DNA from 2 places in the Streptomyces sp. NPDC031474 genome. Region 2 is predicted to be linked to the other one. Evidence: predicted binding sites of a transcription regulator. Region 2 holds the regulator's gene; the other holds the start of a gene.
The links. Region 2 encodes HspR, which represses chaperone genes until heat shock. Its sites were predicted from a motif close to TTGAGNNNNNNNNNCTCAA; they were not measured.
Positions count from the first base shown of each region.

Region 1: the regulator HspR is predicted to act here: its motif matches at 3,393-3,411, upstream of lon (endopeptidase La).

Region 1 is NZ_JBVIJX010000015.1:90,704-105,368, reverse strand. It holds gene ACZ5SK_RS30550 (spermidine synthase) at 1-428, opposite strand, end outside; gene ACZ5SK_RS30545 (rhomboid-like protein) at 667-1,422, shown strand; gene ACZ5SK_RS30540 (DUF5954 family protein) at 1,439-2,458, opposite strand; gene ACZ5SK_RS30535 (GNAT family N-acetyltransferase) at 2,590-3,255, opposite strand; gene lon (endopeptidase La) at 3,434-5,848, shown strand; gene ACZ5SK_RS30525 (MarR family winged helix-turn-helix transcriptional regulator) at 6,107-6,547, shown strand; gene ACZ5SK_RS30520 (hypothetical protein) at 6,601-7,392, opposite strand; gene ACZ5SK_RS30515 (sensor histidine kinase) at 7,749-10,619, shown strand; gene ACZ5SK_RS30510 (roadblock/LC7 domain-containing protein) at 10,616-11,119, shown strand; gene ACZ5SK_RS30505 (DUF742 domain-containing protein) at 11,116-11,556, shown strand; gene ACZ5SK_RS30500 (GTP-binding protein) at 11,537-12,181, shown strand; gene ACZ5SK_RS30495 (styrene monooxygenase/indole monooxygenase family protein) at 12,206-13,459, shown strand; partial or broken gene ACZ5SK_RS30490 (C40 family peptidase) at 13,477-13,860, opposite strand; partial or broken gene ACZ5SK_RS30485 (coiled-coil domain-containing protein) at 14,326-14,665, opposite strand, start outside.
Region 2 is NZ_JBVIJX010000006.1:436,724-451,388, reverse strand. It holds gene ACZ5SK_RS15100 ((Fe-S)-binding protein) at 1-1,374, opposite strand, end outside; gene ACZ5SK_RS15095 (MraY family glycosyltransferase) at 1,593-2,972, shown strand; gene dnaK (molecular chaperone DnaK) at 3,068-4,909, shown strand; gene grpE (nucleotide exchange factor GrpE) at 4,906-5,568, shown strand; gene dnaJ (molecular chaperone DnaJ) at 5,626-6,804, shown strand; gene ACZ5SK_RS15075 (heat shock protein transcriptional repressor HspR) at 6,810-7,277, shown strand; gene ACZ5SK_RS15070 (hypothetical protein) at 7,369-10,005, opposite strand; gene ACZ5SK_RS15065 (hypothetical protein) at 10,067-10,615, shown strand; gene ACZ5SK_RS15060 (DUF397 domain-containing protein) at 10,602-10,796, opposite strand; gene ACZ5SK_RS15055 (hypothetical protein) at 10,879-11,142, opposite strand; gene ACZ5SK_RS15050 (WhiB family transcriptional regulator) at 11,188-12,741, opposite strand; gene ACZ5SK_RS15045 (hypothetical protein) at 12,875-13,576, opposite strand; gene ACZ5SK_RS15040 (hypothetical protein) at 13,573-14,637, opposite strand; gene ACZ5SK_RS15035 (hypothetical protein) at 14,634-14,665, opposite strand, start outside.

The DNA.
Region 1 (14,665 bases), on a different contig from region 2:
CATGTCTCATTGACGTAATCGAGCAGATCCGTTTCGACGATCTTCGTCCGGGGATCGGCGATCGCCGACCCGGAGACGGCGGCCAGCGGGCCGTCGAGATGCCAGTCGATGACGGCGCGTTCGCGCTCCACGACCGTGACGCCGCCCCAGCGGGGATCGGCGGCGGCGTGCGCGAGGGAGAAGCCGACGCCCAGGCCGCCGAGGAGCAGTCCGGGCGCGGGACTGCCGTCGGGGCGGGGGCCGAGGGCGGCCAGCGCGGCGTCGACCAGCAGTCGCTCCGAGCGGCCGTCCGATGTGTCCATCAGGAAGCAGCCGTTGGCGATGATCTGGAGCAACTCCCCATGTCTGCGCAGGACTACCTCGCCATAGGGGCCCTCGCGACGGTCCAGGACTTCGGGTGCGTCGGGGATGTCGTACGGGATGGGCATCGGTCCATCCTGGCACCTTCCTGGCGGTTTGTTGAGGGAATGGTGAGCGTGACGGGTGGGGTTGACGTACGAGTGTTCGGAAAAAGATCCGAGCAGGTTCGGCGCGGGCTTGGAACGGATGAGAAACAGCCCAGAGAACCCTCAGATGTTTCTGTGAATCGACTCAGGCGTGGCGTCGGTCACAGACAGCGGGCGGGGGCGCCGCGAAGGGTGGGGTGAAACGGAAGGAGCGCGTCAGGTGGACAGCACGGCACCGGTCACGAGCCCGTCCCTGCCCGATGTCTCCGGGCTGCTGGACGGCATCCCGGGCCAGCGCGTTCCCCGCACCGTCGGGCCACCGCCCGAGGCGAGCCCCCGCCCCGTCCCGCGCCCCCGGCTCCGGGTCCCCGTCCCCTTCACCCTCGGGTACGCCGCCGTCCTCGCCGTCACCTCGTTCTTCGCCGAGCACGCCGACCCCGGCCTGGTGAGCGCCCTGCAGCAGGGCTCCAGCACCGACGTGGCGCATCTGTGGCAGACGCCGGTGCAGGTGCTGTTGGGCAGCGCGCTGTGGGTGGCGGGCGGCTTCGCCTCGCCGTTCACGCTCGGCTTCCTGGTCGTCCTCAGCGCCCTGGAACGGCGGATGGGCGGCGTGCGGACGGCCGTCGTCTTCCTGCTCGGGCATGTCCTGGCCACCCTCGCCACCGAGGTCCCGGTGGGCCTGGCCGTCCTCGCGGGCCGGCTGCCCCACAGCTCGCTGCACCGCCTCGACTACGGCATCAGCTTCGGCGTCGCCGCGAGCGTCGGCGCCCTGGCGGGGCTGCTCAGGCCCTGGCTGCGCTGGCCCCTGCTCGCCGCGTTCGGCGGGATGCTCCTTCAGGACCTGATCGCCTTCACCGACCCGATGACGAACTGGGGCCACCTGATCGCGCTGGCGATAGGGGTGGGGACCTGGCCGTGGGTACGACGGTGGGCCGCCCGAACCCCCCTGCCCGCGACGGCCGTACGAACCGCGTAGAGCGCCCGCCCCGTGGTCAGTCGTCGTACTTGACCGTGCCGTCCTCGTGCAGGGTCGGGTGGAGTTTCATGGGGCCGTACTCGTCGGCGTCCGACGGGCGGGGCGGCTCGGGGCCGTCCGGGCCCAGGCGGATCATTCGTTCGACGCGGCAGATCCGGAACAGACGGCCCTCCACGCGCGCCTCGTCGGCACGGCCGGCCGCCCGGAAGGCCTCCGCGGCCCGCCCGTACAGGGCCTTCTTGCGCTCGTCGAAGCGGTAGAGCATCGCCCACACGCGGGCCATCCCCTCGTACAGCGTGCGGCGCGCCTCGTGCGGGGTCGCCGACAGGGAGCCGCACGGGGTCCAGCCCGAGTCGTCGCGTTCGGCGACCGAGAAGCCCACGGGCAGCCTGACCACGTCCGGGTGCGTCCTGGTCGCCCGCTCCGAGTCCGCGCGCACCTCGGCGGGGAAGTGGGCGCCCGTGTACGTGAAGTCGCGCAGGCCCAGCCGCAGCGCGCCCGCCATCGGGCCCTCGTCCCGGTCGGGGTCCAGGACGTAGCCCACGTCCGGTGAGGGGCAGGCGCCCTGGTCCTCCCAGGAAAGGGCCGCGGATTCGGGGTCGGTGGGCCGGGGCGGCTCCAGGCCGTCGTCGCCGGTCCGGGCGAACTCGTCGCCGCGCACCACCCGGTAGCGCACGCCCAGGGCCTCCACCTCGTCGGCCGGGGCCCGTTCCAGCAGGGCCACGGCCGCCAGCAGCTCGCGTCGGACGGCCGGATCGTCGGTGCCGTCCTTCGCCTTGAACCACAGGTGCGAGTTCAGGCCGTCCCGGGCCTGCTGGGGCATGCTGTCCACCACCGGTTTCAGCAGGCGCCAGCCCTGCTCCGCGGCGGCCGGGTCCTGCACGGCGATGCCGAAGACGGGCCCGCGCAGCGCGATGTGCGGATAACGCCGGGAGGCCTCGACCGCGTCCGCCTCCGTCACCCAGGCGACGGGGTCGTCACGGCGCACCAGCTCCGCGTGGAGGGCGTCGAGACGTCGCTTCCAGTCATCGGTCATAAGCGCATTGTGGTCGGAGCGAAGGGGCGCTTCGGGGTGAATGCCGGAAGTGGACGGGGTACGGGGCGGGGGCGTAAGGGGCGTGCCCGGTCGTGCGCGCCCGAAGGGTGCGCCCCTGTGACCGCCGGACGTCACCCCTGTGTGTCCCCCCTGTCCCCGGTGAACTTCGCGCTGGTCAACAGCGATTCGACGCGCCACCCCAGCGACTCGTACAGCGCCCGCCCCTCCGGTGTCGCGCCCAGCGCGCCGGTCCGGGCGCCCTGGTCGACCGCCGCGCGCTGGAGCGTCCGCATGACGAGGGCGCCGAGGCCGCGGCGGCGGTGCGCGGGGGACGTCTCGATCTGGTCGACGACCGCCGTCGCACCGGTCGGGGCGATCTGCCCGCGCGCGGCCAGGGAACCGTCCGGGGCGGCGATCATGGTGCGGGTCACTCCGCCGATCGACCAGGTGCGCTGCCGGTAGCCGTCGGGGACCGGGCCGGGCGGGACGTCCGTGAGCGCGGCCGTCATCAGATAGCCGGGCTCGGGATCGACCCACCACCTGGGCCCCAGCCAGGCCCCGACCGTCGCCGGGTCCGTGAACACCTTCAGCCACACGCCTGCCCCGGTCACCGCGCCCGCCGCCTTCCGCACGTCCGCCTCCTCGACGGCGTCGTTCGTCGCGCCGAGGACATGCCGGGTGACGTGATGGGTCCCCATCCCCACGTCGATGGTGCAGCCCCACGGCTCGTCCACCGGCGGCGCGGCCCCCCGCGACACGACCCAGCCGTCCACCCAGGCCCGCACGATCCGCTCCACAACGACCTCCCGTAAGGACTGTCATACGCTTTCGGCTATTACTCGATGACGGTAGGCGCGCCGCCCCCGCGCCGACAGCCGTGATCGCCCACAGCGAACGGGCGCGATCCCGGGGAACATTCGAAGCGGCCCGCGCATTGAGTCGGCATAGCTCAACTTGACTGCCTAAGGGGAGATCATGGCTTCGACGTCCACACCGCTCACCCTGCCCGTGCTGCCCCTCGATGACGAGGTCGTGCTCCCCGGCATGGTGGTTCCGCTGGACCTCAACGACACCGACGTGCGCGCCGCCGTGGAGGCCGCCCAGGCCGCCGCCCGTTCAACACCCGGCAAGCCCCAGGTACTCCTGGTGCCACGCATCGAGGGGACCTACGCGAGCACGGGTGTGCTCGGCACGATCGAGCAGGTCGGCCGACTGGCCGACGGCGACCCGGGCGCGCTGATCCGCGGCCGCGGGCGGGTGCAGATCGGCGCCGGCACCACCGGACCGGGCGCCGCGCTGTGGGTCGAGGGGACCCGGGTCGACCAGAGCGTCCCCGACCCGCTGCCCGGCCACGTCGTCGACCTCGTCAAGGAGTACAAGGCGCTCGCCACCGCCTGGCTGCGCAAGCGCGGCGCCTGGCAGGTCGTCGACCGCGTCCAGGCCATCGACGACGTCTCCGCGCTCGCCGACAACTCCGGCTACTCGCCGTTCCTGACCACCGAACAGAAGGTGGAGCTCCTGGAGACCGCCGACCCGGTGGCCCGTCTGAAGCTCGCCACCTCCCAACTGCGCGACCACCTCGCCGAGCAGGACGTGGCCGAGACCATCGCCAAGGACGTCCAGGAGGGCGTCGACAAGCAGCAGCGCGAGTTCCTGCTGCGCCGTCAGCTCGAGGCCGTCCGCAAGGAACTGCGCGAGCTCAACGGCGAGCAGGAGGGCGAGGAGTCCGACGACTACCGCGCCCGCGTCGAGGCCGCCGACCTGCCCGAGAAGGTCCGCGAGGCCGCCCTCAAGGAGGTCGACAAGCTGGAGCGCTCCAGTGACCAGTCGCCCGAGGGCTCATGGATCCGCACCTGGCTGGACACCGTCCTCGAACTCCCGTGGAACGAGCGGACCGAGGACCGGTACGACATCCAGGGCGCCCAGGCGGTCCTGGACGCCGAGCACGCCGGCCTTCAGGACGTGAAGGAGCGGATCACCGAATACCTGGCGGTGCGCAAGCGGCGCGGCGAGCGCGGCCTCGGCGTGGTCGGCGGCCGCCGCGGCGGCGCCGTGCTCGCGCTCGTAGGCCCGCCGGGCGTCGGAAAGACCAGTTTGGGCGAGAGTGTCGCGCACGCCATGGGCCGCAAGTTCGTCCGCGTCGCCCTCGGCGGCGTCCGCGACGAGGCCGAGATCCGCGGCCACCGCCGCACGTACGTCGGCGCGCTGCCCGGCCGGATCGTGCGGGCGATCAAGGAGGCCGGGTCGATGAACCCGGTGGTGCTCCTCGACGAGATCGACAAGGTCGGCTCCGACTTCCGGGGCGACCCGGCGGCCGCCCTGCTGGAGGTCCTGGACCCGGCGCAGAACCACACCTTCCGCGACCACTACCTGGAGGTCGAGCTCGACCTGTCCGACGTGGTCTTCCTCGCCACCGCCAACGTGCTGGAAGCCATCCCGGAGGCCCTGCTCGACCGCATGGAGCTGGTCCGCCTCGACGGCTACACCGAGGACGAGAAGGTCGTCATCGCCCGCGACCACCTGCTCCCGCGCCAGCTGGAGCGGGCGGGCCTGGACAAGGACGAGGTCACGCTCGACGAGAGCGCGCTGCGCAAGCTCGCCGGCGAGTACACCCGCGAGGCGGGCGTGCGCACCCTGGAGCGGTCCATCGCCCGACTGCTGCGCAAGGTCGCGGCCCAGCACGAACTGGGCGAGCGGAAGCTGCCGTTCACCGTCACCGACGAGGAGCTGCGCGCCCTCATCGGCCGGCCGCACCACGTGCCCGAGTCCGCCCAGGACCCGGCCGAGCGCCGGACCGCCGTGCCCGGCGTCGCCACCGGCCTCGCGGTCACCGGCGCGGGCGGCGACGTCCTGTACGTCGAGGCCTCGCTGGCCGACCCGGAGACGGGCGCGGCGGGCCTGACCCTGACCGGTCAGCTCGGCGACGTGATGAAGGAGTCGGCGCAGATCGCGCTCAGCTTCCTGCGCAGCCACGGGGCCGAGCTGGAGCTGCCGGTCGGCGACCTGAAGGACCGGGGCGTGCACATCCACTTCCCGGCGGGCGCGGTCCCGAAGGACGGCCCGAGCGCCGGCGTCACCATGACGACGGCCCTCGCGTCCCTGCTGTCCGGCCGGCTCGTGCGTACCGACGTGGCGATGACCGGCGAGGTCTCCCTGACCGGCCGGGTCCTGCCCATCGGCGGCGTGAAGCAGAAGCTGCTGGCCGCGCACCGGGCCGGGGTCACCACCGTGATCATCCCCAAGCGCAACGAGCCCGACCTGGACGACGTCCCCGCGGAGGTGCTGGACAAGCTCGACGTCCACGCCGTCACGGACGTCCGTCAGGTCCTGGAGCTGGCGCTCGCGCCCGCCACGAACGGCGCGACGCCGGAGGTTCCCGTGGCGGCGTGACGGACGCTGCGGGAAAGGCGAGGCCCGGGTTCCGTGAGGGAGACCCGGGCCTTCGCCATGCCTGAAGCGGGCCTGGGAACCGCCCCTGGCCTGTGCCTGCGAAATACTGAAGAGCTGCACCGAAGGCAGCGACCGGCGAACATCAGGGGTGCTGACGTGCACGACGACCACGAGGACCGCGACGACCACGAGGACCGCGACGACCACGAGGACCGTGGGGACCGCAGGGAGACGGGCGGCGACGCGTCGTCGCGCGGCGTGGAGCGGGACGACCGCGAGTTCCTGTCCCTGGAGCGGGAGCTCACGGTGCTGCTGCGCCGCGCCCGCGCCAACCAGGGCGAGATGGCCCGCGAGGTCCACCCGGACCTGGAGTCCGCCGCCTACGGCCTCCTCGTCCGGCTGGAGGAGTGCGGCCGCCGGCGCGCCACGGAACTCGCCGCCTACATCGGCGTCGGCAAGGCCACCATGTCCCGCCAGCTGCGCGCCCTGGAGCAACTCGGCCTGATCGCCCGCGAGCCGGACCCCGCGGACGGCCGCGCCTGGCTGGTCGACCTCACCGAGGAGGGCCGCACCCGGGTCCGGCGGGTCCGCAACGCCCGCCGCGAGCGGTACGTCAGCCACTTCTCCGACTGGGACCGCGCAGAGGTCGGCGAGCTGGCCCGCCTGCTGCAGCAGCTGAACCGGGGCATGGAGAAGTGAGCCGGCGGCCGTAACCGCCTCACGGGAACTCCCACGCCTCGGCGTTCCCCGCCTCACAGCTCCACGCGCACCACCGTCGCGTCGTCATGCGTCTTCGCCCAGCCCAGGAAGGCCCGCCCGGCGCCGTCGTCCGCCCGCTCCAGCTCCCGGACCCGCTCCACCAGCGCCCCCGCACCCTCCTTGCGGAGGAGCGCGAACAGGGCCGCCCAGTCGCCCTCGCGGAAGAGCTCCGTCCAGCGGGTGGCCCCGTCCGACAGCGCGGCCAGGGCGTGCACCTCGGCGCGCGGCACGGTCACGGTCACCGCGCGGGCCGCCACCGCGGGATCGGCCGCGGCCGTGAAGAACCCGCCCTCCTTGTTGCGCAGCGTGCCGTCGACGACCTCGGCGCTGCTCAGCAGCGCGCGCGGCAGTCGCGCCAGCCGGTCGTCCTGGACGGCGGTCACCGTGCCGCCCGGCGACGCCAGCAGCAGCGTCGCGTCGCACAGGACCAGGCACTCGACCGTCTCCGGCGACCAGCGCGCCAGGGCCACTGTGGCCTGTGGGGTGCGTGGGTGAGAAAGGTCACAGGTTTCGGAATGGGCCCCAGCGGTACGTGCGATGGCGAGGGCGAGCGCCTCGGCCAGCGGAACATCCAGGAGTGAAACGGTCAGTTCGGTCAGCGCGCCGCCCAATCGCGCGGTGAACCAGGGGACCGAATGCAGACAGCCCGCGCCGCCCCGCGGCGGCGTCACTCCGTCCAGGAGGACGAGCGAACCGCCCTGTCCGGAGGCGGAAAGTCCGATACCCGCGAAGTCCTCGTTGGGGCGGGCCCGATCGCCGGCCTCCGACACAAGTTCCGTACGCATTCGGCCAGTCTGCACGACCCCTTCACAGCCTTCGCAAAAGGCTGGCATCGCGCGCCGAACAGCCGTACCGCCGCAGGTCAGACGCCTGCTTTGGGTAGGAATGAAGCACTCCGGGAAGGCGTGGCGGCGAATACTGTCAAAGCCCGCCGCCCACGTCCAACCGGCCTGCCGGGCAAGGCCCCTGCACACGCCAGAGGAACTTGCCCGCCAACTCCCCTCCGATGTTCACTCCTTCGGGTGGCGGGACAACCGATGCGCGACCCCTGCCCACCGGCACTGGGAGGGTCGGGAACCGTACCGGACGTACGCACCAGTTGACGGAGCGACACATCCGGCCCATGGAGCACGAGTCAGGAATGCGAGCACCGGTGCAGAAGACGCGGCCTCGGCGTACAGGCAGGCAGACGGCCTCCGAGGGGGGCGCGGAGCGCACCCCTGTCGGCAAGGGCCGCCCCACCCACGTACGCAACCGGCTGATCGTCGCGGTGGCCGTGGTGGCCGCCGCCGTCGCCGGGGCCGGCACCCCCTCGATCCTCGCCGCCTCCGGGCAGCTGAAGGACTCCCAGGACCTGGTCACCCTCGCCGAACAGACCCAGGACGCCGTCGCCCTCGCCCAGTCCCTGGCGGACGAACGCGACGAGGTCACCGCCTACGTCGCGGCCGGCCGCGCCAAGTCCAAGGCGCCCTCCACGCAGGGCAGCGCCCGCGTGGACCGGCAGACGCGCGAGCTGACCACCGGGACGGACGTCTCCGAAGCGCTGCGCAAGGCCCTCGCAGCCGTCCCCTCCGTACGGCAGTCGGCCCTCACCGGCAAGAGCACGGCGTTCCAGGCGCACCAGGCGTACTCCGAGGCCGTCGCCGCCCTCCACGTCCTCGTCGACCGGCTGGCCGAGCAGATGCCGCCGCGGGCCGGCTCCGGCGCATACGCCCTCGCCGAGCTCGACACGGCCGTCCAGCAGGCCTCCGCGGCCCGGGGACTGCTGCTCGCGGCGCTCAACGTGCCGACGACCACCGAGACCGACTACGACCCCGTCACCGGCCGGACGACCACCGAGAAGGTCTCCACCGAAGCCGACACCAAGCAGCGCGACGCCCTCACCGCCGCCGCGCAGCAGGCCCGGCTGCGCTCCGACGCGGCCCTCGCCGACTTCCGGGAGGGCGCGCCCCAGGAGGCGGTGTCCTCCTACGACTCCACCGTCACCGGCGGCGACGTCGACACGGCCGAGGCCTACCTCGCCTCCCTCACCGACCAGCCGACGCTGAGCGGCAAAGAACTCGACACCGGCGTCAAGAAGCTGGACGCCGCGCTCTCCGCCCGCGTCGACCTGATGCGCGGCGTCGAGTCCTCCCTGTACAACCACCGCACCGAGGACCTCGCCCAGCTCCGGGACGACGACGTCACCGACCTGGAGCTGCGGGTCACCCTCCTCGGGGCCCTGATGCTGCTGGCGGTCGTCGTCGCCACGGGCCTGGCCCGCAGCCTCACCCGCCCGCTGTCCGTGCTGCGCCGGGGATCGGCGCGGCTGGCCGAGGCCGAGAACCCGGCGGCCGAGGAACCGGTCCGGTTCACCGGCCGCAACGACGAGTTCGCCCAGGTCGTCCGCTCCGTCAACGCGCTGCACGAGCACGCCGTGGCCGTCCACGAGCGCGTCAGCACCCTGGAGTCCGACCGTAAGCACCTCGTCGGCCAGCGCCAGCGGATGGCCGACGCCCGCGAGGAACTGCGCGCCGAACTCGCCGACTCCGCGGCCAAGCTGGACGGCCTGCGCGACAGCATCAGCGGCACCTTCGTCAACCTCGCCCTGCGCACCCTCGGCCTCGTGGAGCGCCAACTCGCCGTCATCGAGGGCCTGGAGGAGCGCGAACAGGACCCGGACCGCCTGGCCACCCTCTTCAAGCTCGACCACTTCGCCACGGTCATGCGCCGCCACAGCGAGAACCTGCTGGTCCTGGCCGGCACGGAACACGTCCAGCAGCACGCGGGCGCGATCCCGCTGGTGGACGTGGTCCGCGCGGCGGTCAGCGAGATCGAGCGCTACGAGCGGGTCCGTATCTCGGCGCTGCCCCCGCACGCCCACGTGGCGGGCTTCGCCGCCGACGACCTCTCCCACCTCCTGGCCGAACTCATGGAGAACGCCACCTCGTTCTCCCCGCCCGACCTGCCCGTCGAGGTCTCCGGCTGGCTCCTGGAGAACGGCGAGGTCATGCTCTCCGTCCAGGACGAGGGCATCGGGATCACGGCCGACCGCCTGGAGCGGCTCAACGCCCGCCTCGCCGAGTTCGACCCGGAGACGCCGTACGACCAGGAGGGCGAGGACGGCCTCGGCCTCGGCCTGTACGTGGTGGCCCGGCTCGCCCACCGGCACGGGGTGCGGGTGCGGTTGCGCGAGCAGAAGCAGGGCGGGGTGGCGGCAGTCGTCGTCCTGCCTGCCCCGCTCCTCGCCGCCGCCCCCACCACCGCCATCCCGTCGACGGCCCCGGCCTCCGCCACCGCCCAGGCGTTCACCCTGCCCGGCGCGGACGCGGAGGCCAACTCCAATGTCCTGCCCGGCCGTTCGAAGCAGCCGGATCCCCTGGTCGCCCTGGCGGAACAGGCGGTACGCAGGTCGCAGACCCCGGTCGACACCCCGGTCGAGACCCTGGCCGAGACGACGATGGAACTGCTGCTGCCGTCCCCACCGGACGCAACGGCGGGGGAGCAGACCACTGCCACCCCCGAACCCGGAGCCTACGAACCCGGAGCCGCCGAACCCGGAGCCTACGAACCCGGAGCCCCCGAACCCGGAACCCCCGAACCAGGGGCCGCCGAACCCGCGGTCGTCGACGGCGAGAACGCCTCACAAGGGCCGTCCGCAGCCGGCGACGAAAGCAGTACGGCCGGTGCGTACGGGAACGAATCGGCCGATGGCGAAGCCGAGGCGGAACACGCGCGCGCCCCGGAGGACGCCCTCACCGACAAGGGCCTCCCCAAGCGCACCCCCAAGATCACGACACCCGCACACACCCCGCGCCAGCGGACCGGCTCCGTCGACGCGGACGCCCTCCGCCGCCGTCTGGGCGGCTTCCGCAGGGGTGCGGAGGCCGGCTACCGCGACGTGGAAGCGGAAATGGCAGAACGCACGGGCCAGAACACAGTTCCGGCGCCGCACACACCGCAAAGAGCTCAAGAAGCACACGCACACGCCGAAGAAGACACGGGGGGCACAGTCGAGGAGGCAAGCAGTTGACCGCGCCCAGTACCTTCGGACTGAGCAGTGAAGCCCGAAACCTGCACTGGCTGTTGACCAACCTCGTGGAGGAGGTACCCGGCATCCAGTCCGTCGCCGTCGTCTCCTCCGACGGCCTGCTCCTGCTCTCCTCGGACCCAGGCCGCAACGACGAGGCACGCCAGTCCCGCGAGATCAAACCCTCCGGCCCACGCGGCTCCTCCGCCGACCTCGCCACCATCGTCTCCGGCATCGGCAGCCTCACCGTCGGCGCCGCCAAGCTCATCGCCTTCGGTGGGGTCAAGCACACCATGGTCGCGATGGACGAGGGCAGCCTCTTCGTCATGTCGATCAGCGACGGCTCGCTCCTCGGCGTGCACGGCTCCGCCGACTGCGACATGAGCGTGGTGGCGTACCACATGGCCCTCTTCGTGGGCCGCGCCGGCCATGTCCTGACCCCGGAACTCCGCAGCGAGCTACGACAGTCCCTGGAGTCCACGACGACGGGGATCGTCCGATGAGCGCCGCCCCGCAGCAGCCCGCGGAACAGCAGTCCGCCAGGCAGCAACTCCCCGTCCGGGGCGGCGACCGCAAGCCGGCCCGCGTGCGCCCCTACTCGCTCACCGGCGGCCGCACCCGCTTCGGGCACGTCCTGCTGGTGGAGACCTTCGTGGCCGCCCTCGAAGCGCCCGAAGAGCGTAAAGAGCTGACGAATGGTTCCCTCAAGTCCACGGTCATGCCGGAACTGCGGGCCATCGTCGAACTGTGCCGCCGTATGCGCACGGTGGCGGAGATCGCCGCGCTGCTGAAGATGCCGCTCGGCGTGGTCCGGGTGCTCCTCAGCGACCTCGCGGACCAGGGAAAGATCCGTGTGTACGGCACCGGTACCGCTCACGGTACGGGCCGTCCCGACCGCGCTCTGCTGGAAAGGGTGCTGAGTGGACTCCGTCGTCTCTGACGCCGCTCGTGGCGTCTCCCCGTTCGTCGAGCCCGAGCCCGACGAGACGTTGCAGCCCTGGCAGACGGACCGCACCCGGGCCCCCATTGCCACCAAGATCGTGGTGGCGGGCGGCTTCGGCGTCGGCAAGACCACCCTCGTCGGCACCGTCTCGGAGATCGAGCCCCTCCAGACGGAGGCGCTGATGACCGAGGCCAGCGAGGAGACCGACGACCTCACCGGCACCCCGGAGAAGACCACCACCACGGTCGCCATGGACTACGGCCGCCTCACGCTCGACGACGACCTGGTGCTCTACCTGTTCGGCACGCCGGGCCAGCAGCGGTTCTGGTTCATGTGGGACGACCTGGTGCGCGGCGCGATCGGCGCCGTCGTCCTGGCCGACACCCGCCGCCTGAAGGACTGCTTCCCCGCGCTGGACTACTTCGAGAGCTGCGGACTGCCGTACGTCGTCGCCGTCAACCACTTCGACGGCAGCGAGCTGTTCGAGCCGGAGGACGTGCGGGAGGCGCTGACGATCCCCGCGCACATACCTGTCATGATCATGGATGCGCGGCGCCGGATCTCGGTGATCGAGACTCTGCTGGCCCTGGTGGGCCACGCGCTCGACGAAACCCCCGAGTAAGGCCCCTCAAGGAGAGTTCCCCGCATGCGGAAGATACTCGTCGTCGGAGCCGGCCAGTCCGGTCTCCAGCTCGCCCTCGGCCTCCAGTCGCACGGGTACGAGGTCACCCTGATGTCGAACCGGACCGCGGACGAGATCCGCTCCGGCCGGGTCATGTCGACACAGTGCATGTTCCACACCGCCCTGCAGCACGAGCGCGACCTCCAGCTGAACTTCTGGGAGCAGCAGGCCCCGAAGATCGGGGGCCTCGGCGTCTCGGTCGCCGCTCCCGGTTCGCACGACCCGGGCCCGACGCAGCGCGCGATCGACTGGCTCGGCCGGCTCGACGGGTACGCGCAGTCCGTCGACCAGCGGGTGAAGATGGCGGGCTGGATGGAGACGTTCGCCCAGCGCGGCGGCCAGCTCGTCATCCATGGCGCGGCGGTCTCCGACCTCGACTACTTCTCGCGCGCCTACGACCTCGTCCTGGTCTCGGCCGGCAAGGGCGAGCTCGTCCAGATGTTCGGCCGCGACGCCGAGCGCTCCCCGTACACCCAGCCGCAGCGCGCCCTCGCCGTCGCCTACGTCCACGGCCTGGGCCCGCGCCCGGAGCACCCGGACCTGGAGGCGGTCCGCTGCAACCTCGTGCCCGGCGTCGGCGAGCTCTTCGTCATGCCGACGCTCACCACCTCCGGCCGCGCCGACATCCTCTTCTGGGAGGGCATACCCGGCGGCCCGCTGGACGTCTTCAACGGCGTCAAGGACCCGGCGGAACACCTCTCCCTGACCCTGGAACTCATGGAGAAGTTCACGCCCTGGGAGTACGCGCGAGCCACCAAGGCCGAACTGACCGACGCCGGCGGCACGCTGTCCGGCCGCTACGCGCCCACCGTGCGCAACCCCGTCGGCCGGCTCCCCGGCGGCGGCCTGGTGCTCGGCGTCGCCGACGTCGTCGTGGCGAACGACCCGGTCACCGGTCAGGGCTCCAACTCGGCGTCCAAGTGCGCCGCCGCGTATCTCGCGTCGATCCTCGAGCAGGGGGAGAAGGAGTTCGACGAGGAGTGGATGCAGGCCACCTTCGACCGGTACTGGGAGACGGCTCAGCACGTCACCAAGTGGACCAACGCGATGCTGGCCCCGCCGCCGGAGCACATCGTCAACCTGCTGGGCGCGGCCGGGCAGCTGCCGCCCGTGGCTGATCGTTTCGCCAATGCCTTCAACGACCCGGCCGACTTCGAGAACTTCTTCTACGAGCCCGACAAGACGGCCGCCTACCTGACATCGGTCGCCGGAGCCTGACGAACCGGGGGCGGCTCCTAGCGGCCCAGCGGCTTCCCCTCCGGGTCCGGCCGTACGGCGCCGAGCACCGGCTGGGCCGCGATCGGGGTCACCTTGACCTTCTCGCCCGTCCTCGGCGCCTGGATCACCCTGCCCCCGCCCAGGTACATCGCCACGTGGCTGGCGTCGGGGAAGTAGATCACCAGGTCGCCGGGGCGCAGCTGCGTCAGCGGGATCCTCGTCAGCCGCGCCCACTGCTCCTCGCTGGTGCGGGGGATGGGCCTCCCGGCACGCCCCCAGGCCTCGGACGTTAGGCCCGAACAGTCGTACGACTTCGGGCCCTCGGCACCCCATTCATACGGCTTGCCGATCTGCCCCACGGCATACCGCACGGCCCGCTCCCCCTCCTCGGACGGCCTCCGCCCCACACCAACCACACCAAGCACACCGGCCGCACCGGATGTACCCGTCGCACCGGCCGCACCGAGCACACCGGGCGCACCCGGCGCACCGGCGGCTTCGGCCGTACCGGTGGCACCGGATGCGCCGAGCACACCGAAGGCACCGGCGGCACCGGGCGCACCGAGCACACCGAAGGCACCGGCGGCACCGGGCGCACCGGCGGCACCGGGCGCACCGGCGGCACCGGGCGAACCGGATGTACCGGGCGCACCGGTGGCCCCGGAGGCACCGGCTGCACCGGGCGTACCGGGCGCACCGGCGGCCCCGGGCGCACCGGGCGAACCGGCTGCGCCGGATGTACCGGTCGCACCGAGTGCACCAGGGGCACGGGGTGCACCGGACACATCGAGCGCACCGGAGACATCGAGCGCTCCGGCCGTACCGGCGGCACCGGCCGTACCGAATGCGCCGAGGGCGCCGGGTGCGCCGAGGGCGCCGGATGGCATGAGCTTTTGCTGGGCCTGGGCGGCGCTCTTCTTCTCCAGCTCGGCGAGGGCGGTGAGCTGCTCGGCCGTGAGGGAGGCGAGGAGTTTCTCGACGTCGTCGAGGCGCCGGCGGACGTCGTCCCGCTCCTTCTTCGCGCGCTCGGCGAGGGTGAGTTGGTCGTCGAGGGCGGCGCGGGCCTTGCGCGCCAGCCCGTCGGCCTTGCGTTCGCCGCTCTTCAGCCGCCCCACCGTCTTCGCCCGCTCGCGCGCCAGCCGGCCGATCACATGCTCTTGGTCGAGGGCGTGTTGCGGATCGCGGGCGAGCAACAGCCGTACGTAG
Region 2 (14,665 bases):
CTCCTTGAGCCACTCCAGGCGCTGCTTCTTGGCCAGGCCCCAGGGGTTGCCCTTCTTCTCCAGGTTCTTGAGCATCGTGCCCGCCTCGGAGGGGAACGCGCTCTCGATCATCACCTGGTAGCGGCGCATGTCGACGATGTGGTCGACGTGCTCGATGTCCACCGGGCACTGCTCGACGCAGGCGCCGCAGGTGGTGCAGGACCACAGGACGTCCGGGTCGATGACGCCGTTCTCCTCGGCGGTGCCGATGAGGGGCCGTTCGGCCTCCGCGAGAGCGGACGCGGGCACACCGGCCAGCTGCTCCTCGGACGCCTTCTCCTCGCCCTCCGCCGTCTTGCCGCCGCCGGCCAGCAGGTAGGGGGCCTTGGCGTGGGCGTGGTCCCGCAGGGACATGATCAGCAGCTTGGGGGAGAGGGGCTTGCCGGTGTTCCAGGCCGGGCACTGCGACTGGCAGCGGCCGCACTCGGTGCACGTGGAGAAGTCCAGCAGGCCCTTCCAGGAGAACTGCTCGACCTGGGAGACGCCGAAGACGTCGTCGTCACCGGGGTCGGTGAAGTCGATCGGCTTGCCGCCGGACGTCATCGGCTGGAGGCCGCCCAGGGCGGTGGCGCCGTCCGCGTTGCGCTTGAACCAGATGTTCGGGAACGCCAGGAAACGGTGCCAGGCCACGCCCATGTTCGTGTTGAGCGAGACGACGATCATCCAGACGAACGAGGTGCCGATCTTGATCGTCGCGACCAGGTAGACCAGGTTCTGCAGCGCCGCGACGCTCAGCCCCTTGAAGGCCAGGACCAGCGGGTACGAGGCGAAGTACGCGGCCTCGTAGTGGTCCACGTGGTGCAGTGCGCCCTCCAGGCCCCGCAGTGTGTAGATCGCGAGGCCGATGGTGAGGATGACGTACTCGACGAAGTAGGCCTGGCCGGCCTTGGAGCCGGCGAAGCGGGACTTGCGGCCGGCCCGCGAGGGCAGGCTCAGCAGGCGGATCACCATGAGGACGGCGATGCCCAGGGTCGTCATCACGCCGATGAACTCGACGTAGAGCTCGAACGGCAGGAAGTCGCCGATGACCGGCAGCGTCCAGTCGGCCTTGAAGAGCTGGCCGAAGGCCTGGGCGAGGGTCGGCGGCAGCGTCAGGAAGCCGACCGCCACGAACCAGTGGGCGAAGCCCACGATGCCCCAGCGGTTCATCCGCGTGTGGCCGAGGAACTCCCGTACCAGCGTCACACTGCGCGCGTAGGGGTTGTCTGTCCGGGCTCCGGCCGGGACCGGCTGGCCCAGCTTGAAGTACCGGACGAACTGACCGATGGCGCGTGCGAGGAGCGCGACGCCGACCACGGTCAGGACCAGCGACACGATGATCGCGGCGAGTTGCATTTCGGGGCTCCTCGGGCCTGCGAGGGGACTTCGGTGGAGATTACTAAGCGGTAACTTATGCAGTCCGTCTGAGAGTACCCCTTATTGTGCGTCGCACTGTAGCGGGGTGCGGAGTGATCTGAGTCGCTGAGGGTTGCCTCAGGGGCGGGTCTGGATTCGGCCGTAAACCGGCCGTGTTATTCGTACCAAATTGGTACATTTATGACTAATTTATATCCGTGCTCTACGGGATCGTCGCTGCCGCCACCGCCCTGCTCCTCTCCGCCGTCCTCGCCGCGCTGCTGCGCGTGCCCGCTCTGCGCCTCGGGCTGCTCGACCGGCGGCAGCGGCAGCGACGGGTTCCGCTGTTCGGGGGCGCCGCCGTCGTGCTCGCCACCTGTCTCGTCGCGGTCGCCGGGGACTGGACGGGCATCGCGCCGCTCGGGGACGGCATCGAGGTGCTGCTCGTCGCCGGGGGCGCCGTCGCCGCGCTCGGGCTGATCGCCGACGTGTGGCGGCTCAAGGTGCCCTTCCTCGTCCTCGGGACGGCGGTCGCGGCGGCCTTCGTGGTGCCGTACGGCGACACCGGTGTGGTCTCCGGGATGGTGGGCGTCGGCTGGATCACCTTCGGCGCGCTGGCCTTCAGGGCGCTCGACCACGCCGACGGGGTGGCCGGGACCGTCGGGGTCGTCACCGCCTTCGGAGTCGCCGCGTGCGTCGCCGTCGAGGTGATGGACGGGCTTGTGGTGCTGCTGAGCGTGCTCGCCGCCGCGCTGACCGGGTTCCTCATGCACAACTGGCCTCCCGCGCGCGTGGCGCTCGGCGCGTGCGGGTCGCTCTTCACGGGGTTCCTGCTCGCCGCGGCGGCCGTCGTCGCCCGCGCGGGGCACGATCCGCTCGTCGGCACGGGGGTGCTGTTCGCGCTCACCGCGGTCGCCGGGGCCGACGTCGTCCTGGTGGCGGCGTCGCGACGGCTGGCCGGACGGCCCCTGCTGCGCGGCGCGCCCGACCATCTCGCCCACCGGCTGCGGCGGCTCGGGCTCACCGCCCAGGGGGTGACCGTGCTGCTCGGCCTCGCGGCCTTCTCGGCCGTGCTCGTCGGGGTGCTGGTGCACGCGGGGTGGGCGGACGTGCGGGCGGTGTGGTGGGTGGCGGGCGTGGCGCTCGTCGTCGTGATCGGGCTGCTGCGGGTCTCGGTGTACGGGCCGCCACGCGCGCGTGGCACTCGCCGACCCCGGCCCGGCTCCAGATCCGCTTCCCGGTCCGCTTCCCCGTCCGCATCCCGGCCCGGGTTCCGATCCGCCTCCTCGTCCGGCTCCCCGTCCGGTCCCGCGTCCGCCACCTCCGCCACCCGGGCCGGCGCCGGCATCCGTTCTTCCGTCCGCCTTTCCGCCCGGTCGGCCGCGCGGTCGGTCGCCCGGTCCGCGGGCCGGGCGACCGACCGGTCCGTCGCTCCTCCCAGCCCCTCCAGCGATCGCTTCGATGCCCGGCGGGCTCCGGTGTATGCGCCTCGGCGTCAACCCGAGTCCGATGACCGTCCCCCTCGGGCCGAGATTCGGCGGACCGGTGGTTCCGTGTCCTCGCAGGTCAACGCGGGATTGCGTGTAAGGAACGGATAAGAGTTGAGTGGGTACGACTCAGGTCTGTTGACCCAGTGGCGAGCCTCGTGCACACTTGAGTCCGTTCCACTCAAGTCAGCTGGAGGAAGATCACCATGGCACGTGCGGTCGGCATCGACCTGGGCACAACCAACTCCGTCGTCAGCGTTCTGGAGGGCGGCGAGCCCACCGTCATCACCAACGCCGAGGGTGCCAGGACCACGCCGTCCGTCGTCGCCTTCGCGAAGAACGGTGAGGTGCTCGTCGGCGAGGTCGCCAAGCGCCAGGCGGTGACCAACGTGGACCGGACCATCCGTTCCGTGAAGCGTCACATGGGCACCGACTGGAAGATCGAGCTCGACGGGAAGCCCTTCAACCCGCAGCAGATCTCCGCGTTCATCCTGCAGAAGCTCAAGCGGGATGCCGAGGCCTACCTGGGCGAGAAGGTGACCGACGCGGTCATCACCGTCCCGGCCTACTTCAACGACTCCGAGCGTCAGGCGACGAAGGAAGCCGGCGAGATCGCCGGTCTCAACGTCCTGCGCATCGTCAACGAGCCCACCGCCGCCGCCCTCGCGTACGGCCTCGACAAGGACGACCAGACGATCCTCGTCTTCGACCTCGGCGGCGGCACCTTCGACGTGTCCCTCCTGGAGATCGGTGACGGCGTCGTCGAGGTGAAGGCCACCAACGGCGACAACCACCTCGGTGGTGACGACTGGGACCAGCGTGTCGTCGACTACCTGGTGCAGCAGTTCAAGGCCGGCCACGGCGTGGACCTCGCCAAGGACAAGATGGCGCTGCAGCGTCTGCGCGAGGCCGCCGAGAAGGCGAAGATCGAGCTGTCCTCGTCCACCGAGACCTCGATCAACCTCCCCTACATCACGGCGTCCGCCGAGGGCCCGCTGCACCTGGACGAGAAGCTCACCCGCGCCCAGTTCCAGCAGCTGACGGCCGACCTGCTGGAGCGCTGCAAGACGCCGTTCCACAACGTCATCAAGGACGCCGGCATCAACCTCTCCGAGATCGACCACGTCGTTCTCGTCGGCGGTTCGACCCGGATGCCCGCCGTCGCCGAGCTCGTCAAGGAGCTGACCGGCGGTCAGGACGCCAACAAGGGCGTCAACCCGGACGAGGTCGTCGCCATCGGCGCGGCGCTCCAGGCCGGTGTCCTCAAGGGCGAGGTCAAGGACGTCCTGCTCCTCGACGTGACCCCGCTGTCCCTCGGCATCGAGACCAAGGGCGGCATCATGACCAAGCTGATCGAGCGCAACACGACGATCCCGACGAAGCGTTCGGAGATCTTCACGACGGCCGAGGACAACCAGCCGTCCGTTCAGATCCAGGTCTACCAGGGTGAGCGCGAGATCGCGGCCTACAACAAGAAGCTCGGCATGTTCGAGCTGACCGGTCTGCCGCCGGCCCCGCGTGGCGTCCCGCAGATCGAGGTCGCCTTCGACATCGACGCCAACGGCATCATGCACGTGACCGCGAAGGACCTGGGCACGGGCAAGGAGCAGAAGATGACCGTCACCGGCGGCTCCTCGCTGCCGAAGGACGAGGTCGACCGCATGCGCCAGGAGGCCGAGCAGTACGCGGACGAGGACCACCGCCGCCGCGAGGCCGCCGAGGCCCGCAACCAGGGCGAGCAGCTCGTCTACCAGACGGAGAAGTTCCTCAAGGACAACGAGGACAAGGTCCCCGGCGAGGTCAAGACCGAGGTCGAGGCCGCCGTCGAGGAGCTGAAGGCCGCGCTCAAGGGCGAGGACACCGCGGAGATCCGCACGGCCACCGAGAAGGTCGCCGCGGTCTCCCAGAAGGTCGGCCAGGCCATGTACGCCGACGCGGGCGCCCAGGCCGCCGGTGGCGCGTCCGCCGGCGCCGAGGCCCCCAAGGCCGACGACGACGTCGTGGACGCCGAGATCGTGGACGACGAGCGCAAGGACGGTGCCGCGTGACGGAGGAGACCCCGGGCTTCGAGGAGAAGCCCGACGTCCCCTCCGGCGCCACCCCTGAAGACGCCGAGCCGAAGGCCGCCCCCTCCTCCGCCTCGGCGGAGGGGGCGGCCCCGGCCGGGGACGCGAACCAGACAGCCGGTCTGGTGGCCCAGCTGGACCAGGTGCGCACCGCGCTCGGCGAGCGCACCGCGGACCTCCAGCGCCTCCAGGCCGAGTACCAGAACTACCGCCGTCGGGTCGAGCGCGACCGGATCGCGGTCAAGGAGATCGCCATCGCGAACCTCCTGACCGAGCTCCTGCCCGTGCTCGACGACATCGGCCGCGCGCGCGAACACGGCGAACTCCTCGGCGGCTTCAAGTCCGTCGCGGAATCGCTGGAGACCGTGGCCGCCAAGATGGGCCTGCAGCAGTTCGGCAAGGAGGGCGAGCCCTTCGACCCGACGATCCACGAGGCCCTGATGCACTCGTACGCGCCCGACGTCACCGAGACGACGTGCGTGGCGATTCTGCAGCCTGGGTATCGAATCGGCGAGCGAACCATCCGCCCCGCGCGGGTGGCCGTGGCCGAACCGCAGCCCGGCGCGCAGCCCACGAAGGCCGACGAGGCCGAGACGGCGGCGGCGGACGACAAGGAGAGCGGTGGCCCGGACGAGGGCTGAGCTTGACGCGATCGTTGCGGCGATCGTCGTGACTACACGAGAGGAGGGACGTCGAGGGTGAGCACCAAGGACTTCATTGAGAAGGACTTCTACAAGGTCCTCGGCGTCCCCAAGGACGCCACCGAGGCCGAGATCAAGAAGGCGTACCGGAAACTCGCCCGCGAGTACCACCCGGACGCCAACAAGGGCAACGCCAAGGCGGAGGAGCGCTTCAAGGAGATCTCCGAGGCGAACGACATCCTCGGTGACCCCAAGAAGCGCAAGGAGTACGACGAGGCACGCGCCCTCTTCGGCAACGGCGGCTTCCGCCCGGGCCCCGGAGCGGGCGGCGGCTCCTTCAACTTCGACCTGGGCGACCTCTTCGGAGGCGGCGCCCAGACCGGCGGGGCCTCCGGCGGCTTCGGCGGCGGCATCGGGGACGTCTTCGGCGGCCTGTTCAACCGCGGCGGCCCGGGCACGACCCGTACCCAGCCCCGGCGCGGCCAGGACATCGACACCGAGGTCACCCTCACCTTCACGGAAGCCATCGAGGGTGCGACGGTCCCGCTGCGCATGTCCTCGCAGGCCCCCTGCAAGGCGTGCTCCGGCACGGGCGACAAGAACGGCACGCCGCGGGTGTGCCCGACATGTGTCGGCACCGGCCAGGTCGCGCGGGGCTCCGGCGGCGGCTTCTCCCTCACCGACCCCTGCCCCGACTGCAAGGGCCGCGGCCTCATCGCCGAGCATCCCTGCCTGGACTGCAAGGGCAGCGGGCGCGCCAAGTCCTCCAGGACCATGCAGGTCCGCATCCCGGCCGGGGTGACGGACGGGCAGCGCATCCGCCTGCGTGGCAAGGGCGCACCCGGCGAGCGGGGCGGCCCGTCCGGCGACCTCTACGTCGTCGTACACGTCGACCCCCACCCGGTGTTCGGCCGCAAGGACGACAACCTGACGGTGACCGTGCCGGTGACGTTCACGGAGGCGGCCCTCGGCGGCGAGGTCAAGGTGCCGACGCTCGGTGGACCGTCCCTGACCCTGAAACTGCCGCCCGGCACGCCCAACGGCCGTACCATGCGGGCGCGGGGCAAGGGCGCGGTCCGCAAGGACGGCACCCGCGGCGACCTGCTGGTCACCGTGGAGGTGAGTGTCCCGAAGGACCTGTCGGGGAAGGCTCGTGACGCGCTGGAGGCGTATCGCGAGGCGACCGCGGGCGAGGACCCGCGGGAGGAGCTGTTCGAGGCCGCGAAGGGAGCCTGAGAGTGATGGACGGCCGTCGGCGCAGTGACAGTTTTCGTGGGCCGTATGAACTGACCGAGGAGACCCCGGTCTACGTCATCTCGGTGGCGGCCCAGCTCTCCGGCCTGCACCCGCAGACGCTGCGCCAGTACGACCGCCTGGGCCTCGTCTCCCCCGACCGCACCGCCGGCCGGGGCCGACGTTACTCGGCCCGCGACATCGAACTGCTCCGCACGGTGCAGGCGCTGTCCCAGGACGAGGGCATCAACCTGGCCGGCATCAAGCGGATCATCGAACTGGAGAACCAGGTGGCCGCCCTGCAGTCCCGGGTGGCCGAGATGGAGGCCGCGCTGGACGGCGCGGCCGCGGCGATGCAGCAGCGCGAGGCGGCGGTGCACGCGTCGTACCGACGGGACCTGGTGCCGTACCAGGAGGTACAGCAGACCAGCGCGTTGGTGGTGTGGCGGCCGAAGCGGCAGCAGTCGTCGGACTGATGCGCACCGACTGAGGTGTACCGACTGAGGTGTATATGGGAAGGGGCCCGGAGTTTCGACTCCGGGCCCCTTCGCTGTTGTTCACGGCCGGTCAGTCGCCCATGCCGACGGTCGGGGTCGGGGTCGGGGGTTCGTGGGCGGGCGGCTGTTGCTGCGGTTGCCGGGCGGGGGCCGCCGGTCGGGTCGTAGCGCCTTGGGGCATGCCCAGCTGCCAGAGGTGGGAGCCGGGGACGGAGGGGGTGGGGACCGGGGCGGTCGCTGTCTCCTTGACTTGGCTCTGTTCTGGGCGACGCCAGCGTTCAGGGACGGTCGAGGTCCGTCGTACGGCGCTCTCGTCGCCGGCCGCTGCCGCCGCGACGGCGCGGGCGCGCAGGGCGCTCTGGCGGGCGATCGGAGAGAAGCCGGGGGCCGCGTTGCCGGTCTCGGACGGCAGACCGCGCACGCCCATCCGGTTCAGCTCGCCCTGGATTCCCGTCTCCGGGGCGAATACCTCGCGCGGGAGCTGCCAGGAGGCCGCGCCGTCCACGTCGACGCGGTGTTCGTGGCCGTCCACGGCGAAGGTGAGGCCGTAGCCGATGTACTGGTCGTCCCTGTCGAACAGCAGGTCCCCGGAGATCTCGCCGCCCCGGTCGCGCACCTCGTTCGCGAGGTCCTGGAGGGCGGGCGGGAGCGGGTTGGTGCGGCCGAGGCTGGTGACGTAGCCGTCGCCGCGGGCCACGTGCCGCTCCTTGGTGTCCTGGTCGGCGTAGGGGACCTGGAAGCGGGTGACGCCCTGGTCGTCCTGGTAGGTTTCGATCGCGCCGACGCGGGCCTCGACGAAGGACAGCCGCTTCTCGCCGTTCTCGCCGTGCCCGTACTTCTCCTGCATCGCCGGGAACTGGACCTGGTGCTGGAGTGCCGGTGGCGGCTTCGAGCCGATGATCGTGACGTGGGCCTCGCGGTTCTGGATCAGGATGATCTCCGCGTTGGCGACGGCGGTTCCGCCCGAACCCACGACGATCCACTCCTTGGCGGCGTGGGCGTCGAAACGGCTCTCGGCGACCTCGTCGCCCAGCAGCGCCCGCCCCGGCGCGGCCTCACGTGCCGACTCCCATTTCCGGGTCGAGTCGAGGGCGGTGAAGCAGTTGCCCATGCGGGTGGCGGCGTCGGGCTCCAGACCGGCCGTGAGGGCGTCCCTGAGTGCCGAGGACGCGGGGGAGTTCAGGGCGTCGAGCACGGTACGGGTGTCCGCGCCGCCCCGCTCGGCCTGCGTCAGCCAGGCGCGCATCGCGCCCGCACCGGCCGTCCCCTGCCCCTCCAGCTCCCGGAGCCGGTCGCCGATCAGCCGTACGGCTTCGGCGCGGCTCTCCACGGCGAAGTCGCCGCGCGGCATGCCCGGTACGACCTCCGGGGTCAGACCGGTGGCGATGCTGGGCGTGCCGTCGCAGGCCACCCAGAGGGGAGTCGCGCTCTCCTTGCCATCCTCGCCCAACGGACGTACTTCGGCGAGGAGTTCGCCGTTCCGGCCGAGGCGCAGCCGGGCGTGGCCGTTCACCAGGTCGCCCTGGGTGGCGAGTTGGTCCTCCCAGACGCGGACGGCGTGGATGGAGATGCGGTGTCTGGGATCCTCGACCGCCGCGTACGGGTCGACGCCCATCCACTGGGCGAGATCGCGGTCCTGGTCGGCGGACTGGACGATGCCGGCACCGGGGTCCAGGTGCCACCGGCCGACGCCGTCGATGAGCAGCGCGTCCGGACTGCGTCCGGTGAGGCTTGCTCCGCCGCCGATGACTACTTGGCGCAACGGGAACCGCCCGGCCGCGAGCTGCCCCGCCAGCGACTGCACGGTGCGCTGACTGACCTGGGCGCGGTACTCCGCCCACTGCGCGGCGGCGGGTGCCAACTGGTCGCGGGGGAGGGGGAGACCGTTCTGGTCGTAGCCGGGGAGGGGCATGGTGACGTCACGCCGGCCGATGAACGCCTCGACCTGCCGTTGGGCACGGAGGGCCGCGTCGCGGGATGCCTGGAGGGCGGTGGCGTCGGCCGGGGGGAGTTGTTCTATGGGGCGGGCGAGGGCGTCGACGAGGCTGTCGGCGTCGTAGGAGAGGAATTCCGCGGATGCGAAGAGTCGTATCTGAGCTGCCCTGAATTCAGCGTTGTAGGTGTCCGGCTCCGTGATGGCGGCCGTTGGACGCATACCGCATTGGTCCAGTAGCGCGGAGAGTTCGGCACGGGACTCGGCCCTTTGCTGCTCCGGGAATTCCAGATCGGAGGCTCGGGCGGCAAGCCAGTTGAGTTCGCCGATGACACCGTGGTCCTGGCTCGACAGCTCACGTCGGTCACCGATTTCGGCCCCTTGGTCCAACAGACTCTCGCGCACCGGTGCCAATCCCTGGCCGGAGCGGTCGCGTACGGCGATGAGTTCCCCGATCTCATGGGCGAGGACCCGAGTCAGCTGCTCGACCGGGAGACGGTCGGATATCTGGACGATGTAGTGGTCCGACGTCGTGTTCGCCGCCGTGCCGGCGATCACGCCCGTCTCCATGGGAATGGCATCCACCAGGAAGTTCGCTGAACTGCCCTGTGCGTCCACCAGGACGAAGCGCAGGTCCTCCGTCTCGAGCCGGTCGAACGAACCGAACCGCTCTCCCAGGACGACGGACGCCACGGCGCTCAGTTCACGTTCGGCCGTTGCGATCAACCGTGACTGCTGAGCCTGCATCTGTGCGTCGGTGACCGCCCCGTCCACGTGATGTTCCTCCCCCGTGCCTTCACCTGTGAAATCGTCGAACAGCCCTTAGGATCATGTCATGTTGACAGCACGCTCATCGTCCGAAGCGCATCTGTACATGGACCTTCACGCCTGTGAGTGCGGATCCGGCGACTTCGAGCGCCGACACCGCCTGGAACAGCACGGTGATGACATCGTGGCGGTGTACGAGGGCGATTGTCGGCAGTGCGGAACGACCCGGCGATTCACCTTTCGCATGGCGGAGGAGACCCCGCCTCCTCCGCCCGCGTTCGGCGGTGCGGAACCGTCGAAGATCATCGATCCGGGGGAATTCGCCGATGTCGCCTTCCGGATCTCCGAGTCTGCGGGTGTGGAGCTCCTCAACACGCCCGAGTCGGAGCACCACAAGCTGCGCAAAGCCGTCGCCTATGCCGTTGCGGCGTTCGAAGAGATTCCCAAGTTCATTCCGCCCGGCGAGGACGCTGTTCCGGCCACCGCTTTCACCTCCGAAGCGGGTAAGGCCCGCTATGCGCGTGAACCGCGCAAATTCGAGCGCAAGATTATCGAGATGAACATCAAGAGGGCTCGTGCGGTTCTGGCCGACATCGACGAGGTCAGCGCGCCCTGAGGTGGCGCAGGAGGTCGGCGAGGGTTTCCTGGGTGGTGGACAGGATGACGTCCGGGGTGTCGCTCTCGCGGAGGCGGATCGTTCCGTCGGGGGTGGGGGCGAGGTAGAGGCACTCGCCCTCCGGGCCTCTGCTGAAGGTCGACTTCTGCCAGGCGAGCTCCCGTCCCCAAGGCCCCGCCAAGGGATTCGTCGTCGGTGAGGCGATCACCGGGCCCAAGCGGGGCTGAATCCGAAGCGGAAGTCCAGGCGGAAGTCGAAGCCGTTCAGCCCAGTTGTTCTGTTGTGCCGTCCGGGTGGATCAGGAGGCGGATCGCGCCGCCGTAGCGGTTGTCGGTGATCGTGGCCGGGGTGGGGGCTCCGAGTTGTTGGGCTCGCTGCTGGAGGATCGACAGGACCACGTCCTGGATGTCGCCGTAGGGCGGGGCGGTGACCGGGACGCCGTCGATCAGGCCGGCGTTGGGGGAGAAGACGTGCACCTGGGCGTCCGCCGTGGCGGGAGGCGAAGGCGGCGGCGTCGGTTCGGTCATCGGGGGTCTCGGTTCCTTCTCGCTCGGGTCCGGCACGGGTCCGGCTCAGGCGCTCTTCGCCTCGTCCTGATCGGGGACGTCCGCGGTGACGTCCATGGCGACGTCCACGGTGCGAGCGTACGTGCCGCGGGCGAGGCGTTGCAGGCGGCCCGACTTGACCAGCGCGGACAGGACGTTACTGATCGTTTTCGACGGGTCGCCGTAGATGCCGGGCGGGAGTGCGCGCAGGACGTCGCGGGCGGAGAAAGGGCCGGGAAACGTTGACACGGCTGTTTCCACGGCAGCTCGGATGCTGGGGGCGGCCGCGTGAGCCGGGAGGGGGGTGGACTGGCGGGCGGTGCCTGCGGTCGTTCCCCCGGAAGGGGTAGTCGGGTGCGGGAGGCGTGCCCGGATGCCCTGGAGCGCGGCGCGGATCGGCTCCAGGAGGACCTCGTCGCCGTCCGAGGTCGCGGCCAGCATGGTCGCCACCTTCTCGATGTTGGCGAGGGAGGAGGCCAGTTCGCGCAGCAGCGGTTCCAGGAAGTCGCGGCGCAGGGCCGCCACCGGGTCGGTGGTGGCGAGTTCGACGGAGACCGAGCCCGTCAGGGCGCGGAAGGGGCTGCCGGTGCCGGTGGCGGGGGCGGTGGCGGTGGTGGGTGCGGTGGGACCGGAGGAGCGCCGGCCGGCGTCCTCGGGGGGCGGGGCCAGTGCCTCCACCGCCTTGCGTACGGCGCGGAGGTTCTCCGGCAGCTCCGGGGCGATGTCGCCGCCGGGCACGCTCGCCAGCATCGTGACCAGCTGCTCGAGGCTGTCGAGCGTGGGCAGGGCGGAGCGGACCAGGGGGGCCAGCAGAGCCTGTCGTACGGCCTGGGCGGGATCCTCGTACGAGAAGGCGATCCGCTGCCCGGACTCGGCCGCTGCCATGTCCTCGCTCCTGCTTTCCGGGTGTGCGTGCGGGTGGGGATGTCTGTCGCTGTGGGGTGACTGTGCGGCGGTGTGCTCGTGCAACTGCCTCGGTATCGCGGGCAACTGCCGCTGGTAGGAGGCTAGTTGATCCTGACGGGCGTCGAACGCGTCGAGGACCTGCTCCAGTTCGGGCAGGCCTCGCTCGGCGGCGTGCCGGGCGGCGGCGTCGGTGGTGCGGGAGCGCAGCCGGAGCAGTCGGCGGGAGGTGTCGCCCGAGCCGGTGCCGGAGCTCGTGCCGGTGCCGGTGCCGGTTGCGGAGGCGGGGCCGTCCGTGGGGTGGGTGGGCAAATTGCCGTTCGGGTCGCCGATGGCGAGGGCGCGGCGGATCCAGCGGCGGTCTTCCAGCGTGGTCGCGGCCGCGTAGCCGTAGGGCTCGGCGTGGGCGACGGCGTCCTGGAGGCATTCCGCCCACAACGGGCAGGAAGCGCACAGGTCGCGGGCGGTGCGCAGCAGGACCAGGTGCTGGTGGCGCTGTTCGGGTGAGGTGTGGGGAGAGCTGTCCGGGATGTCCGTCGACGCCTCCAGCAGCGGGTGCTGGAAGACGTCCGGTCGGCGCTGGCAGGGCAGGGCGGCGTCGGGTATGTGGGCACCCGCCGTCGACCCTCGTACCGGCCCGCGCGCAGGGCGCGCGTGCAGCACCGTATGGCTGGCCATACGCATGTGTGTTGTCCCCCGTGGTGATCCGTGATCGGAGGGGACTCTAGAACGACCCGTCAACCAGGTGCAACGCATCTGCAAAGCATGTGCCGATCTGGCACAGTGACGAGACGAAAAGTTCACACGAGCCTCAACTGTCCGTCGGGTCAGTGGCTTTGCGCGGCCGCAGGCGGCCCAGTGCCCGGCGGGAACGGGCCACAACCGCTTTCGCGGTGCTTCCGCGCAGCGCCAGGACCGCGATCACAGCGAGGAAACCGACCGGTACGCCTGCTTCTGGCAGGAACATCCCGACGACGGACGCGATGACGAGGATCACATCCGCGAGGAGCACAGTGACGCCGCGTCGGCCCGGATGATCCTTCACCATCCACGCGCCGAGGAGTGCCATGCCGGCGAGGGCCCAGTAGCCGAAGGCGGCCTGGCCGGTGACGGTCGCACTGGTGGACGCGCGGACGGAGTCCCCCACCGCGGAGAAGTAGCCGGTGAACGCGGCGGAGAGGATGGTCGAGCCGAGGCCCAGGAGGAGCTGCGCGCGCCGGCGGAGCAGCCAGACCACCGCGCCGACGAGGATCAGGGCGCAGACCGTGACGAAGCCGGAGCCGCTCTCGGAGGCTATGGCGAAGAGGGTGTAGGCGGCGGCGAGGCCGAAGACGATCCGCGGAAGGAGCTTGACCGCCCAGGGGTCGTTCTCGTCCTGGTGGAGGAGACGGCGGAGGCCGGGTAGCGGGGCGGTGGGGCGCTGTGCTCCGGGGGTGCTCTGTTGGGGCTTTTGGGCCGTCTTCGGCTTCGGCCGAGGCTTGGGGATCTGCTTCTTGCTCGCCTTCGCGCTCATCCCAGTCCCGGTCCTGTTGTCTGTTTCTGGAGGTCGGGCGTCGGCGGTGCCGTCGAGGCGGCGCCCGGGCCCGACGATCCGGTTTCGATGAGGACCGGCTTGGGAGTGAAACCGACCTGCCACAACGGGACGGCGGCAGAGGGTGCGGGTGCGTCCTGCTCTGCCTGTTCCGCCTTCCCCTCCTGTTGCGTCTGTTCTGCCTCGGCCGCCTTACCGGTCGTCTGCTCTGCCTTCTTCTCGGCCGCGCGTTCGCTGCGTTCGGCCGTCACCGAAGCGAACTCCGACTCCAGGGCGGCCTTGCGGGCCGTGGGGTCCTGGTCCGGGTACGTCTTGGGGTCGACGTAGTGCGCTTTGGTCGGATCGTTGTACTGAAGCTGCGCACGCGCGGCGTCGGTGCCGACCTCGGCCCGCGTCTCCTTCGGCCACGGCTGCGGAGCCTCGTAGGCGAAGTGGATGTTGTCCAGACCGACGTTCTCGTTGGGGTGGAGGGTGGGGAGCTCGCGGTTGTAGAGGATCGAGCGGGTGTCGGCGTACTGGGCGAAGACGACGACGGGGCCCTTCGCTGCGGCGGCATAGGTCTCGGAGAGGTCGCCCCAGCACTGACGCGTCCAGTCCGTGGTGAAGCCCTCCTGGCTGCCGCCGAGTGCATCGAGCACCTCCGTCTCCCAGAGGTGCATTTCGTTCAGTCTGCGCCCTGCCGCCGAGGTTTCGAGCGTCTGGGCCGAGCCCGGCTGCTGCACGTTCTGCAGCTTGGCCCAAGCTTCTGCGATGTACCGGTTGTCCAGCCAGCCCTTCGGCGCGCGTTCGTCCTCGATGCCGAACGACCAGAAGGCGCTCGTGGGGCTGGTGCCTTCCGGGGGCTGCACGCCCTGTGCGTCCTTGGTCAGGGTCTCGATGTACTCCTTGACGTGCAGGCCCTGTGCCGCGGCTTCGTCACGCAAGCGGTCGGCGATCGCTTCGGCGCCCTCCAGCGTTCTCGCCTCTGCGGTGCGGATTGCCTCCTCCTGCGCCAGACGGATAGCGAGCAGCTCGACGTCCTGGGGTATGTGTGGTGCGCTCACAGCTCTCCGATCTCAACAGGTTGCGGAT